Regions from separate parts of the Actinomadura monticuli genome, predicted to be linked through region 2. Evidence: riboswitches for the same ligand, from Rfam matches in the RefSeq annotation. Region 2 holds a riboswitch; the other holds the start of a gene.

Region 1 (6,985 bases), on a different contig from region 2:
GCGCACCACGACGACGCGGGTCGCGCCCGCCGCCAGCACCTCGCCGAGGTTCCCGAGGTCGATGCCGCCGATCCCGAACCAGGGCCGCGCCGCCCGCAGCGACGCCGCGTACTCCAGCAGCTTCGGGCCGCGCGCGGGACGGCCGGGCTTGGTCGGCGTCGGCCACACGGGGCCCGCGCAGAAGTAGTCGACGCCGGGCTCGACGGCCGCCGCCGACGCCTGCTCGCCGGAGTGCGTGGACCGGCCGATCAGCATGTCGCCGCCGACGATCTCTCGGGCGGCGGGCACCGGCAGGTCGTCCTGGCCCAGGTGCAGCACGTCCGCGCCGACGGCGTGCGCCACGTCGGCCCGGTCGTTGACCGCCAGCAGCGCGCCGTGCCGGTCGCAGGCCGCCCGGAAGATCTCCAGGTACGCCATCTCCTCCCGGGCCTCCAGGCCCTTCTGGCGGAGCTGGACGATGTCGACCCCGCCCGCGAGGACGGCGTCGAGGAAGCCGGGCAGGTCTCCCCGGCCCTCCCGCGCGTCGGTGCAGAGGTAGAGGCGGGCCCGGCTGAGCCGGGCGCGCAGCGCGACGGCGCGTTCGGAGGGTTCGGAGAGTTCGGAGGGGACGGAGGGGAGATGCCTGGACACTGCCGGTCATCGTCCTTTCACAGGTGATCGCGGGGCCGCGCGGGCGGCGAACCGCCGCCGCGCGTGACCCCGCGATCGTGTCACGAGCGTTGCCCTCCGTTGATACCCGGTGGCCGGGACCGCCGGGAGGGCGGGGGCGTCCGGGCGGCGCGGGACGCCCTGGAGTGCCCTGGCCCCCTAGAAGGCCAGTGCCTGGGCCCGGCGGCGGACCTCGGTCCCCCTGTTCTCGGTGAGCGCCTCCACCGGCGTCCCCGGCAGCGTGTCGTCGGCGGTGAACAGCCAGCGGATCGTCTCCACGTCGTCGAACCCGGCGTCCGACAGGAGGGTGAGCGTGCCGGGCAGCCCCTTGATGACCTGGCCGTCCTTGATGAAGGCCGCCGGGACCATCGGCTCGCCGCCCCGGCGGACCGCGAGGATCCGGTGCTCGTGGATGAGCTGCTTGATCCGGTTGGGCTTGATCCCGAGCCGTTCGGCGGTCTCGCGGAGGGTGAGCCATTCGCCGGCGAGGGCGTCGGTCCGGGGGTCGAGTGCGCTGTCAACGGTTGCGTGCATCTGCGTCACGCCCCCTTGCTACCACGCCTTCGGAAGCCTCAAACCCGCTGGACAGCCGTTGTCCTCCCGCGGCGATCGCCGTCAGCGAACGGCCTGCCGGACGGGGACGTCCGGGTCGGCGATCGCCACCGGGTCCACCGGCGTCCCGGCGGCGATCACCCGCCTCGCCTGCACCAGGTCACGGGGCCGGTCGACGGTGAGGATCGCGTCGAGGCGGTCGCCGGTCAGCCACACCGCCGCCCACTTCGGCCCGGACGGGTCGCCGCGCAGGACGAGCCGCTCGGACGCGGCGTGGTTGCCCGCGTACTGCACCATGCGCCCGAACTGTTCGGACCAGAAGTAGGGGGCGGTGTCGTATCCGGCGTCCTGGCCGAGGAGGGCCGCGGCGGCGGTCTCGGGGGCGTTGAGGGCCGTGTCCCAGTGCTCGACGAGGAGCCGCCGCCCGTACCGCGACGACCACCAGGCGGCGACGTCGCCGACCGCCACGATGTCGGGGCGGAGGGAGCCGGGCTCCTCCGCGCCCTGGTAGACGCGGAACGAGCCGTCGGTGACGACGCCGCGCTCGACCAGCAGGCCCGAGCCGTCCAGCCACGACACGACCGGGCGGACGCCGACGCCGGTCACGACCTCGTCGGCCTCGATCCGCCCGCCGCCGGCGAGCACGAGGCCGCCCGCCTCGACGGCGGCGACCTTCACGCCGGTGCGCAGCTCCACGCCCGCCTCCGCGTACCAGGGGGCGGTCAGCGCGCCCACCTCGGGCCCGATCGCGTTGGCGACCGGGGCGTCGGCGGCCTCCACGACGGTGACGCGGCAGCCCTTCTTCGCGGCGGTGGTCGCGACCTCGGCGCCGATCCAGCCCGCCCCGACGATCACGATCCGGGCGCCCGCGGTCAGCCGGGAGCGCAGGTCGCGGGCGTCGTCGATGGTCCGCAGGACGTGCTGGCGGCCCTGCCCCGGCAGCGTGACCGGGGTGGCGCCGGTCGCGATGACCAGCCCGTCGAACGGCAGGTCGCCCGCCGTGGTCGCCAGCTCCCCGCCGCGTCCGGGCTCGTCCGGCCGCAGCGCGGTCGCGCGCTCGCCGAGCAGCAGCTCGCAGCGCAGCGCGTCCCAGTCGGCGTCGACGGTCGTGTCGTCGGACTCGCCCGCGAGGACGGCCTTCGACAGCGGCGGCCGGTCGTAGGGCCGGTGCCGCTCCGCCGAGACGAGCGTCAGCGCGCCCTCGTACCCCTTGTTCCGCAGGGCTTCCGCGGCGCGCACGCCGGCCAGCCCGCCACCCACGACGATGACCCTCTCCATGAAGGGCAGCCTAATGTGCCGCGATTTTCGCGTGGACACCTGTCCAGGAGCTGGCGCGCTTTACCGAGGTCGTAAGGTGGGAAGCGGATAAAACGACACAGAGCGCGGGAGTCCGGTGCGACCGGGCTGAGAGGGCGGCTGGAACGGGCCGCCGACCGCCAGACCTGATCCGGATCATGCCGGCGAAGGGAGCGCGCATGGAGATCGTGATCGTGGGCGCGGGGGTGATCGGCCTCGGCACCGCCTGGCGCGCCGCCGCGGGCGGCGCGGCCGTCACCCTGGTCGACCCGTCCCCCGCGAGCGGCGCCTCGGCGGTGGCGGCGGGCATGCTCACCCCGGTCAGCGAGTTGACCTACGGCGAGGAGCCGCTGCTGCGGCTCGGCCTCGCGTCCCGCGACCGGTACGGCGCGTTCGTCGCCGAACTGGAGGAGCTGACCGGCCTGGAGACCGGCTACCGCACCGACGGGCTGCTCCAGGTCGCCTTCGACTCCGACGACCTCCGGTACCTCGACGACCTGCGCCGCTTCCAGGAGAGCCTGGGCATCCCCGCGGAGGCGCTGACCGGCCGGGAGTGCCGGCGCGCGGAGCCGATGCTCGCGCCCGGCGTGCGCGGCGGCCTGCTCGCCCCCGAGGACGGCTCCATCGACCCGCGCCGGCTCACCGCGGCGCTGCTGGCGGCGGCGGCGCGGCTCGGCGTCCGGCTGGTCCGCCGGAAGGCCGCGCGGATCGTCGTCGAGGGCGGCGCGGCGGCCGGAGTCGGGCTGGACGACGGCACGGTGCTCCGCGCCGACCGGGTGCTGCTGGCGGCCGGGCCGTGGTCGGGCGACCTCGACGGGCTGCCGCCCGGGATCGTTCCCCCCGTCCGGCCGGTGAAGGGCCAGGTGATCCGGCTCCGCACCCGCGTCCCGTTCCTGCGGCGCACCACCCGCGGCCTGGTGCGGGGCTCGTCGGTCTACCTGGTGCCGCGCGCGGACGGCGAGATCGTCCTCGGCGCCACCCAGGAGGAGCTGGGCTTCGACACGCGGGTCACCGCCGGCGGGCTGTGGGAGCTGCTGCGGGACGCCCGCGAGCTGCTGCCCGGCATCACCGAGCTGGAGTTCGCCGAGGTCACCGCCGGGCTGCGGCCCGGATCGCCGGACAACGCGCCGGTCATGGGCCCCACCGGCCTGCCCGGCCTGTTCGCCGGTACGGGCCACTTCCGCAACGGGGTCCTGCTCACCCCGGTGAGCGCCGACATCCTGGCCGCCATGCTGCTGGACGGCCCCGTCCCCGAGGTCGCCGGGCCATTCGCCCCGGCCCGATTCGAGGTGCCGGCATGAGGGTGCACGTCAACGGCGAGCCGCGCGAGCTGCCCGACGGCGCGGGACTGGCCGAGGCCGTCGCGTCCGTCACCACCGCGCGGACGGGCGTGGCGGCCGCGCTGAACGGCGAGGTCGTCCGCCGCTCCGCCTGGGAGACGACGACGCTGCGGGACGGCGACCGGCTCGAAGTGCTGACCGCCGTGCAAGGGGGGTGACCGCGCATCGAACGGAGCGCAGCGCAGCCGAGCGGACGCGGCGGCCCGCCCCGGACCCGGGGGCGCGGGAGGTCGTCCCCCCACAGGGGACGCGTACAGGGAGGATGAGGGTGGACACCGACACGCTGGTCATCGCCGGGGAGGAACTGGGCTCGCGGCTGATCATGGGGACGGGCGGCGCGCCCAGCATGCACGTGCTGCGGGAGGCGCTGACCGCGTCCGGGACGGAGCTGACCACGGTCGCGATGCGGCGGGTGGACCCGTCCGCGCGCGGCTCGGTGCTCGACGTCCTCGCGGAGTGCGGCATCCGGGTGCTGCCGAACACGGCGGGCTGCTTCACCGCCGGGGAGGCCGTGCTCACCGCCAAGCTCGCCCGCGAGGCGCTCGGCACGAGCTGGGTCAAGCTGGAGGTGATCGCGGACGAGCACACGCTGCTGCCCGACCCGATCGAACTGGTCGAGGCCGCCGAGCAGCTCGTCGACGACGGGTTCACCGTCCTGCCGTACACCAGCGACGACCCGGTGCTGGCGCACCGCCTGGAGCAGATCGGCTGCGCCGCGGTGATGCCGCTCGGCTCGCCCATCGGGTCGGGTCTCGGCATCCGCAACCCGCACAACATCGAGCTGATCGTCGAGCGGGCGAACGTCCCGGTGATCCTGGACGCGGGGCTGGGCACCGCGTCCGACGCCGCGCTCGCCATGGAGCTCGGGTGCGACGCCGTGCTGCTCGCGACCGCCGTGACCCGCGCGCGGCACCCGGAGCGGATGGCCGCGGCGATGCGGCACGCGGTGGAGGCCGGCCGGCTCGCCCGGCTCGCCGGGCGCATCCCGAAGCGCCGCTACGCGCAGGCGTCCTCGCCCTTCGAGGGCCTCGCCACCTCGTAGGCCCTCTAAAGAGTTCCCTGTAGGAATATTCGCTGGACCTGAAATCAGGCGGTCACCACACTGGGTCCGGTTCACCTCGGGCACACGCCGGGACCCGGCACGTTCCTTCGGTGTTCATCGAAACGACCCATACCTAAGGTGCGTGACATGCAGCAGGAGAACCCGGGTCGCGCCGACAAGCGCGCGGTCGCCGCCGCCACCGTCACGGTGGTGCTGTGGGCGTCCGCCTTCGTCTCGATTCGCAGCGCCGGCGCCGAGTACGGGCCCGGCGCCCTCGCCCTCGGCCGGCTCCTGTCCGGGACGGTCGTGCTCGGCGTGCTCTGGCTCGTCCGGCGCGAGGGCCTGCCGCCCAGGGCCGCCTGGCCCGGCATCGCCGCCGCCGGCGTGCTGTGGTTCGGCGCCTACATGGTCGCCCTCAACTGGGGCGAGCAGCTCGTGGACGCGGGCACCGCCGCCCTCGTCGTCAACATCGGGCCGATCCTGATCGCGCTCCTCGGCGGCTGGCTGCTGAAGGAGGGCGTCTCGTCCCGGCTGGTGGTCGGCATGGCCGTGTCGTTCGCGGGCGCCGCCGTCGTCGGGCTGTCGATGTCGGGCGAGGGCCGCGCGTCCGTCGGCGGGGTGCTGCTCTGCCTGGTCGCCGCCGTCACCTACGCGGCGGGCGTGGTGAGCCAGAAGCCCGCGCTGCGGCACGCCTCGGCGCTGCAGTTCACCACGTTCGCGTGCGCGGTCGGCGCGCTCGCCTGCCTGCCGTTCTCCGGCCAGCTGGTCTCGCAGGCCGCCGACGCCCCGGCGAGCGCCACCCTCAACATGGTCTACCTGGGCGTCTTCCCGACCGCGATCGCGTTCACGACCTGGGGGTACGCGCTGGCCCGCACGACCGCCGGGAAGATGGGCGCCACCACCTACGCCGTGCCCGCCCTGGTCGTGGGCATGTCGTGGCTGTTCCTCGGCGAGGTCCCCGGCCTGATCACGCTCGGCGGCGGCCTGCTCTGCCTGGCGGGCGTGGCCGTGTCCCGGAGCAGGGGCCGCGGCGTCCCGCCCGCCACTCCGGAACCGGGCGTCCCGGACGAATCGGCCCCGGGACTCATCGATGCTCATACTCGCGACTGATGAGATCCGCATCGATTCGCCCGTAAACTCGCACCGATGGACACGACGGTCGCAGATCCACTCGTCGGGAAGGTGCTCGACGGGCGCTACCGCATTGAGTCCCGCGTGGCCCGCGGCGGCATGTCCACGGTCTACGTCGCGCGGGACCTCCGCCTCGACCGCATCGTCGCGATCAAGGTGATGCACGCCGGGCTGGCCTCCGACGAGGACTTCGTCGCCCGCTTCATCGGCGAGGCCAAGGCCGCGGCGGCGCTGTCGCACCCGAACGTCGTCGCGGTCTATGACCAGCGCACCGACGGCGAGCACGTCTTCCTCGTCATGGAGTACGTCGCGGGCCGCACGCTCCGCGACGCGCTCACCTCGATCGGCCGGTTCGGGCCGCGCGCCGCGCTGGAGACCATGCAGCCGGTGCTGGCCGCGCTCGGCGCCGCCCACCGCGCCGGCCTCGTGCACCGCGACGTCAAGCCCGAGAACGTCCTCATCACCGAGGACGGCCAGGTCAAGGTCGCCGACTTCGGGCTCGCCCGCGCCGAGACGGCGAGCAAGATGACCAAGACCGGCATGATCATCGGCACGGTCGGCTACCTCGCGCCCGAGCAGGTGCTGTCCGGCAACGCCGACGTCCGCTCGGACGTCTACGCCGCCGGGATCATGCTGTTCGAGCTGCTCACCGGGCATCTCCCCCACCAGGGCGACACGCCGCTCGCCGTCGCGTACAAGCACGTGAACGAGACGGTCCCGCCGCCGTCCAGCGTCGTGCCCGGCATCCCCCGGCGGGTGGACGACCTGGTCACCGACGCGACGAGCCACGACCCGTCCCGCCGTCCGCAGGACGCGAACCAGTTCCACGCCGAGGTCTCCGAGGTGTTCGGCGGCCTGCCCCGCGACTTCGACCGGCGCCTCGAGGAGTCGTCGCGCGGCGGCACCGGCCTGCCGCACCCGCCCGCCCAGGGGCACACCGCCGTCCTCGACCCGCGCACGATGCCGGCCGAGTACG
Region 2 (6,985 bases):
CAGAACTTCAGCGAGGACTACCTCCTCGACCCCGTCCGCGCCGGCGAGGTCGCCCTCCCGGCGGGCGAGGTGCCCGAGCCGTTCGTGGACGCCGAGGACATCGCGGACGTCGCCGCCGCGGCCCTCACCCGCGACGGCCACGCGGGCGAGGTCTACGAGGTGACCGGCCCCCGCGCGCTCACCTTCGCCGAGGCGGTCGCCGAGATCGGCCGCGCGTCCGGGCGGGAGATCGCCTTCGTCCGGGTCGGCGCGGACGACTACGCGGCGGTCCTCAGGGAGCACGGCCTGCCCGAGGAGATCACCGGGTTCCTGACGCACCTGTTCACCACGGTGCTGGACGGCCGCAACGCCGAGCCCGCCGACGGGGTCCGGCGGGCGCTCGGCCGGGCGCCCCGCGACTTCGCCGAATACGCACGCGACGCCGCGGCCAGCGGCATCTGGACCTGGACGGAGTGACCATGAGGAACGCGCTCGCGGGCGTCTCGGTGACGCTCTCCCTCATCATGGCGGCCGGCATGGCCGGGACGTTCTTCGGCTTCTCGACCGGCGTGATGCCGGGCTTGAACGCGGCACGGCCGCAGTCGGCGATCGACGCGATGCAGGGCATCAACCAGAAGATCCAGAACCCGCTGTTCATCGCGATGTTCCTGCTGGTCCCGGTGCTGGCGGTCGCGGCGGGCGTGCTGCTGCTGACGCTCGGCCAGAAGCCGGCGGCGGTCCTGTTCTTCGTCGCGGCGGCCGTGTACTTCGCGGGCGCGCTCGTCCCGAGCTTCGCCGTGAACATCCCCTTGAACAACGGCATCGACCGCGTCACGATCCCGGGGGACGCGGCCGAGGCGGCGAGGATCTGGTCGGACTACTCCGGGCGCTGGACCGCCTGGAACAACCTCAGGGCGGTGGCCGGCTGGGCGAGCCTGCTCGCGATGAGCCTCGGCGTCTACCTCTGGGGCGGGAACGACTGAGGCGCCGGAGACGGACGCTGAGGACGAGAAGCCGGGGAAGGCCCGCGCTCCATGCCGGAGCGCGGGCCTCTTCGCGTCCGGGGGAGAACGGGCCCTGATGCACCGCGCCCGGCGCGCGCCCCGTCCGCATCCGCCCGTTCACCCTGCCCGCCGGCGGCCGCCGAACCCGGCCGGGGCTTACGATCTCTGGATGGCCGGTGTCTACGCGATCAGCGACCTGCACGTGGGATTCCCCGAGAACCGCGCGTTCACCGACGGGCTGCGGCCCGCCTCCGCGGACGACTGGCTGATCGTCGCGGGCGACGTCGCCGAGCGGTTCGCCGACGTCGAGTGGACGCTCCGCACGCTCGCCGAGCGCTACGCCACGGTGGTGTGGGTCCCCGGCAACCACGAGCTGTGGACGGTCAAGGACGATCCCGTGCGGCTGCGCGGCGAGGCCCGCTACCGGCGGCTCGTCGACATGTGCCGCGGCCTGGGCGTGCTCACCCCGGAGGACCCGTACCCCGTCTGGGACGGCGACGGCGGGCCCGTGACGATCGCGCCGCTGTTCGTCCTCTACGACTACACGTTCCGGCCCGAGGGGACGTCCACCAAGGAGGAGGCCCTGGAGTACGCGCACGAGACGGGCGTCGTGTGCACCGACGAGGTCTACCTGCATCCCGACCCGTACCCGACGCGCGACGCCTGGTGCGACGCCCGCGTCGCCTACACCGAGGAGCGCCTGTCGGCCCTCGCGCCCGGCACGCGGACCGTGCTCGTCAACCACTGGCCGCTCGTCCGGGAGCCCACCCGCGTCCTGTGGTATCCGGAGTTCGCGCAGTGGTGCGGCACCGTGCGCACCGCCGGCTGGCACGACCGGTTCCGCGCGGCCTCCGTCGTGTACGGGCACCTGCACATCCCCCGGACGATCTGGACCGGCGACGTCCCGCACATCGAGGTGTCGGTCGGCTACCCGCGCGAATGGCGCAAGCGCGGCGGGGCGCCGCGCGGCCCGCGCCGGATCCTGCCCGTCCCCGAGACGGACTGAGGGCCGGTCCGGCTACGGCTTGCCCGGCGCCATGCCCGCGGCGGCGAGCGACAGCAGCCGCCCGGCGGCCTCCGGCTCCCGCTCGGTGGCCGACGCGATCGCGCCGGTGAGCCACAGGACGTCGGCGAACTGCGCGCCCTCGGGCGCGTCCCCGGCCCGCTGCGCGCGGGCGAACAGCGCCTCGCCCGCCTCGAACATCGCCCGCCGGGAGCGGGCCGGCTCCGGCGGCTCGTCCCGCAGCGACACCACGGCCGAGGCCGCGAGCCCGCGGAACACCGTCACCCGCGCCACGAACGCCCGCAGCCACGTCATCAGCGCCTCCCCGGGCGCGGCGGACACCAGGAGGTCGCGGGCCGTCCCGGCCAGCTCCTCATAGGCGTCGGCGAGGAGCGCCTCCAGGAGGTGCCGGCGGGTCGGGAAGTGGCGGTAGAGCGTCCCGATGCCGACGCCGGCGAGCCGGGCGACGCCCTCCAGGGACGCGTCCGCCCCGTCGCGCTCGAAGGTCTCGCGGGCCGCGGCGAGCAGCCGCGCCCGGTTGCGGCGCACGTCGGCGCGCACCGCGCGGGCGGGGGCCTTCGGCGTGTCGTCGCTGGTCACGTGGGTTGTCGATCCTTTCCCGGCGGGTACGGGCCGGCGGCGCTTCGGGGGATCCGCGGCTTTGGAACGGTCCTTCGATAGTAGCCGCGCCGGGTGTCCGGACCCGCGCCGGGGATGCGCCGGCCCGCCGCGGTCGCCGCCGCGGCGGGCCGGCGCGGGCCCGCGTCCGCGGTCAGGAGCCGCCGGGGGACAGGGGCAGGTGGAGCCGGCCGCCCGCGGCCCGGAACTCCGCCGCCTTCTCCCGCAGGCCGGCGCCGAGGGCCGCCTCGCCGTCCAGCCCGCGCTCCTCGGCGTACCGCCGGACGTCCCGGGTGATCTTCATCGAGCAGAAGTGCGGGCCGCACATCGAGCAGAAGTGCGCGGTCTTCGCCGGGGCCGCCGGGAGCGTGGCGTCATGGAACGCGCGGGCGGTGTCCGGGTCGAGCGAGAGGTTGAACTGGTCCTCCCACCGGAAGCCGAACCGCGCGTCCGAGAGGGCGTCGTCCCACGCCCGCGCCCCCGGATGCCCCTTCGCCAGGTCGGCGGCGTGCGCGGCGATCTTGTAGGCGATGACGCCGGCCTTGACGTCCTCGCGGTCCGGCAGCCCGAGGTGCTCCTTCGGCGTGACGTAGCAGAGCATCGCGGTGCCGTGCCAGCCGATCATCGCGGCGCCGATCGCCGAGGTGATGTGGTCGTAGCCGGGCGCGATGTCGGTGGTCAGCGGGCCGAGCGTGTAGAACGGCGCCCCGTCGCACCACTCCTGCTGCCGGTCGACGTTCTCCTTGATCTTGTCCATCGGGACGTGGCCCGGCCCCTCGTTCATCACCTGGGCGCCGTACTCGGCGGCGATCCTCGTCAGCTCGCCCTGCGTGCGCAGCTCGGCGAACTGGGCCTCGTCGTTGGCGTCCGCGATCGAGCCGGGGCGCAGCCCGTCCCCGAGCGACCAGGTGACGTCGTAGGCGGCGAAGATCTCGCACAGCTCCCGGAAATGCGTGTACAGGAAGTTCTCCTCGTGGTGCGCCAGGCACCACGCCGCCATGATCGACCCGCCGCGCGACACGATGCCCGTCCTGCGCCGCGCCGTCAGCGGCACGTACCGCAGCAGCACCCCGGCGTGGACGGTCATGTAGTCCACGCCCTGCTCGGCCTGCTCGATCACCGTGTCGCGGAAGACCTCGTAGGTCAGCTCCGCGGGGTCGCCGCCGACCTTCTCCACCGCCTGGTACAGCGGGACGGTCCCGACCGGCACCGGCGAGTTGCGCAGGATCCACTCCCGCGTCGTGTGGATGTCCCGCCCCGTCGACAGGTCCATGACCGTGTCGGCGCCCCACCGCGTCGCCCACGTCATCTTCTCGACCTCGTCCTCGACGGACGACGCCACCGCCGAGTTGCCGATGTTCGCGTTCACCTTGACGAGGAAGTTCCGCCCGATGACCATCGGCTCGCTCTCGGGATGGTTGACGTTCGCGGGCAGGACCGCCCGCCCCGCCGCCAGCTCGTCCCGGACGAACTCCGGCGCCGCGCCCTCGCGCAGCGCCGCGAACTCCATCTCGGGGGTGATCTCGCCGCGCCGCGCGTACGCCCGCTGCGTCACCGCGCCGCCCGTCGCGCGGCGCGGCCGGCGCGGCAGGACGTCCTCCCGCACGGGCGCGCCCCGCCCGCCGTCCCCCGGGCGGACGGCCCGCCCCGCGTACGGCGCGGTGTCGCCCCGCTCGGCGATCCACGCCTCCCGCAGCGCGGGCAGCCCCCGCCGGACGTCGGTCTCCCGCGCCGGATCGGTGTACGGCCCCGACGTGTCGTACAGGACGACGACGTCGCCGTTGGTCAGCGGCACCTCCCGCATCGGGACCCGGACGTCCGGGCGCGCGCCCTGGAGGTAGGTCTTGCGGGCAGCCGGAACCACACGTTCTGTCATGACGACTCGATCTCTCCCTACGCCGGCATTACCCGGTCAGGTTCATGCGGTCAGCGGCCGTCCCAGCCGCTATCTCAGCCCGGTTCGCCGGGCCCCCGCGATCTGTCGTGCCCGACGCTAACCCGCCGCACCCCCGTTGCCGCAACCGCCGCCGCCGAGGTAGAACGCGCCCGCGCGCGGAGCCTGGCAGGATCGGGGCATGACCGACCCTCATCAGGAGTTCACGCTCACCCCGGTCGGCCACGTGTCGTCCGCGCTCACCGACCGGGCGTCCGCGCCCAAGCAGGGGACGGAGGGCGCGCCGGAGGCATGGCTGGTCTTCGAGCCCGCCGTCCTCCCGGCGCTGGACGGCCTGCGCGCGGGCGACCGGGTCTTCGTGCTGACCTGGCTGCACCTGTCGCCCCGCGACGTCCTGAGCGTCCACCCGCGCGACGACCCGGCCGCCCCGATGCGCGGCGTGTTCGCGACGCGCTCCCCGGACCGCCCCAACCCGATCGGGCTGCACCCGGTCGAGGTCGTGCGGGTGATCGGCCGCCGCGTCCTCGTCCGCGACCTGGAGGCCCTCGACGGCACCCCGATCCTGGACGTCAAGCCGGTCCTCCCCAGCGAGCCCGGCGCATAACGGCCGCCGGAGCGGCGGGGCGGTGCGCGGTGGCCGGGGGCGGCCGGGAAGATGGACGGGTGGTGAGGCTTCCTCGGATCGGTGTGACGGCAGGGGACGCCCTGCTCGCGGCGGCGCTGGCGGGTTTCGCGGCGGTGGCGGCGGTGGCCTGGCCGGGCGTCCGGGGGCTGGACGCCGCCGGGGCCCTGCTGCTGGTCGCGGCGCACGTGCCGCTCGCGGTGATCCGGCGGTGGCCGGCGCCGGGGCTGGCCGCCCTGGTGATCATCGTGCTGCCGTACCACCTGGCGCAGTACCAGCACCACGCGCTGGTGCCCGCCGAGGTGATCGCGCCGTTCGCGTACGCGGTCCTCGGGCGGCGGGTGCGGATCGTCCTCGGCGACCCGCCGCCGCGCACCTGGTGCGCGGGGACCGGCCGCTCGACCGGACGGAGATCGCCGACGCGCTCGCCTCGATCGCGGGCACCTGCCGGGACGCCCGGACGGAGCTGCGCGGCACCCTGCAGGTCCTGCGCGGCACCGACGTGGAGGCGCCCGGGGCGCTGCCCGGCCCGGAGGGCATCGGCGGCCTCGTGCGCGCCGCGCGCGACGGCGGGCTCGACGTGGAGGTCTCCGCCGGCGGCCTCGGGACGCTGCCGCCGGAGATCGGCGTCGCCGCGTACCGGATCGTCCAGGAGGCCCTGACCAACGTTGTCAAGCACGCCGCCGCCGAGCGCGCCGCGGTGACCGTGACGCGCGACGGCGGCGGGCTCGTCGTGCGCGTCTCCGACGACGGGCGCGGGCCGTCCGGCGGCGTCCCGGGCGGGTTCGGGATCCTCGGGATGATCGAGCGGGCGCGCAGCGTCGGCGGCACCCTGGACGCGGGCCCGGGGGAGCACGGCGGGTTCGTCGTCACCGCGGTCCTCCCGCTGGCGGACGCCGTCAGCCCGCGCTGACGGGCCGGCGCGCACCGCTCCGCCCCCGCCTTGGCCGGCCCTCCGGGGGGTCTTCGCCCGGTTCGGCACGTCCGCCGGGAACCTCCCAACCCCGCCGGCCGCTGATGAAGCAGAGCCGCCCGATGAGCGCCGTCCGGCGGTCCCCGTCGCACGGACGGACGCTCCCGAGGGCTTTCAAACCCTTACCGGTAGGGTCAGGATCAAGGGGACCAGGGGAGGCGAACGCGTCGGTGAGCACACTGCAGGAGGCCCCGCAGGACCGGATCCTCACGGTGCCGAACATCCTGAGCCTGGCGCGGCTGGTCGGCGTCCCGCTGTTCCTGTGGCTCGTCCTCGCCGAGGCGGACTGGTGGGCGCTCGGCGTGCTGGTGTTCGCCGGCCTGTCCGACTGGCTGGACGGCAAGCTGGCGCGCGTGCTGAACCAGACGAGCAAGCTCGGGACGGTGCTCGACCCGGCCGCCGACCGGCTCTACATCCTCGCGACGCTCGTCGGGCTCACCATCCGCGACATCATCCCGCTGTGGCTGGTGGTGCTGCTGGTCGCCCGGGAGTTCGCGATCGCGCCGATCGCGCCGATCGTCCGGCGGCTCGGGTACGGGGGCACGCTCCCCGTCCACTTCATCGGCAAGGCGGGCACCATGTGCCTGCTGTACGCCTTCCCGCTGCTGCTGCTGGGCGACCACGGCGGCGGCGCGGCGACCGCGGCGAAGGTCACCGGATGGTCCTTCGCCATCTGGGGGACGGGCCTGTACTGGTGGTCGGCCGTCCTCTACTGGGAGCAGACGCGGCAACTGGTGCTGGCCGGCCGCGGCTCGCCCCCGGGCCCCGGGGCGGTTCCGGGGCCGGACCCGGCGCCCGCACCGGGGCGGCGGGGCGACCCGGGCGCGGAACCGCCGGCCGGCGACCAGAAGGGAGCTGAGACCCCCCGATGAAGGCCGTCGTGATGGCGGGA

Evidence for each region. A riboswitch is a leader RNA that binds a small molecule or an ion and turns the genes downstream of it on or off. The one in region 2 is predicted to bind thiamine pyrophosphate.
Region 1: it holds a riboswitch for thiamine pyrophosphate, as region 2 does, so the genes downstream of both, thiO (glycine oxidase ThiO) here and thiC (phosphomethylpyrimidine synthase ThiC) in region 2, are expected to answer to the same signal.

The regions. Positions count from the first base shown of each region.
Region 1 covers NZ_JAXCEI010000011.1:77,131-84,115, reverse strand. The annotation lists gene thiE (thiamine phosphate synthase) at 1-567, opposite strand, end outside; gene SM611_RS24455 (Rv2175c family DNA-binding protein) at 808-1,182, opposite strand; gene SM611_RS24450 (NAD(P)/FAD-dependent oxidoreductase) at 1,264-2,478, opposite strand; TPP riboswitch at 2,573-2,686, shown strand; gene thiO (glycine oxidase ThiO) at 2,676-3,797, shown strand; gene thiS (sulfur carrier protein ThiS) at 3,794-3,994, shown strand; gene SM611_RS24435 (thiazole synthase) at 4,099-4,878, shown strand; gene SM611_RS24430 (DMT family transporter) at 5,026-5,988, shown strand; gene pknB (Stk1 family PASTA domain-containing Ser/Thr kinase) at 6,025-6,985, shown strand, end outside.
Region 2 covers NZ_JAXCEI010000021.1:56,549-63,533, reverse strand. The annotation lists gene SM611_RS32990 (NAD(P)H-binding protein) at 1-456, shown strand, start outside; gene SM611_RS32985 (anthrone oxygenase family protein) at 459-962, shown strand; gene SM611_RS32980 (metallophosphoesterase family protein) at 1,153-1,989, shown strand; gene SM611_RS32975 (TetR/AcrR family transcriptional regulator) at 2,002-2,586, opposite strand; gene thiC (phosphomethylpyrimidine synthase ThiC) at 2,759-4,480, opposite strand; TPP riboswitch at 4,476-4,589, opposite strand; gene tsaA (tRNA (N6-threonylcarbamoyladenosine(37)-N6)-methyltransferase TrmO) at 4,680-5,102, shown strand; gene SM611_RS32960 (sensor histidine kinase) at 5,500-6,033, shown strand; gene clsA (cardiolipin synthase ClsA) at 6,264-6,965, shown strand; gene SM611_RS32950 (sugar phosphate nucleotidyltransferase) at 6,962-6,985, shown strand, end outside.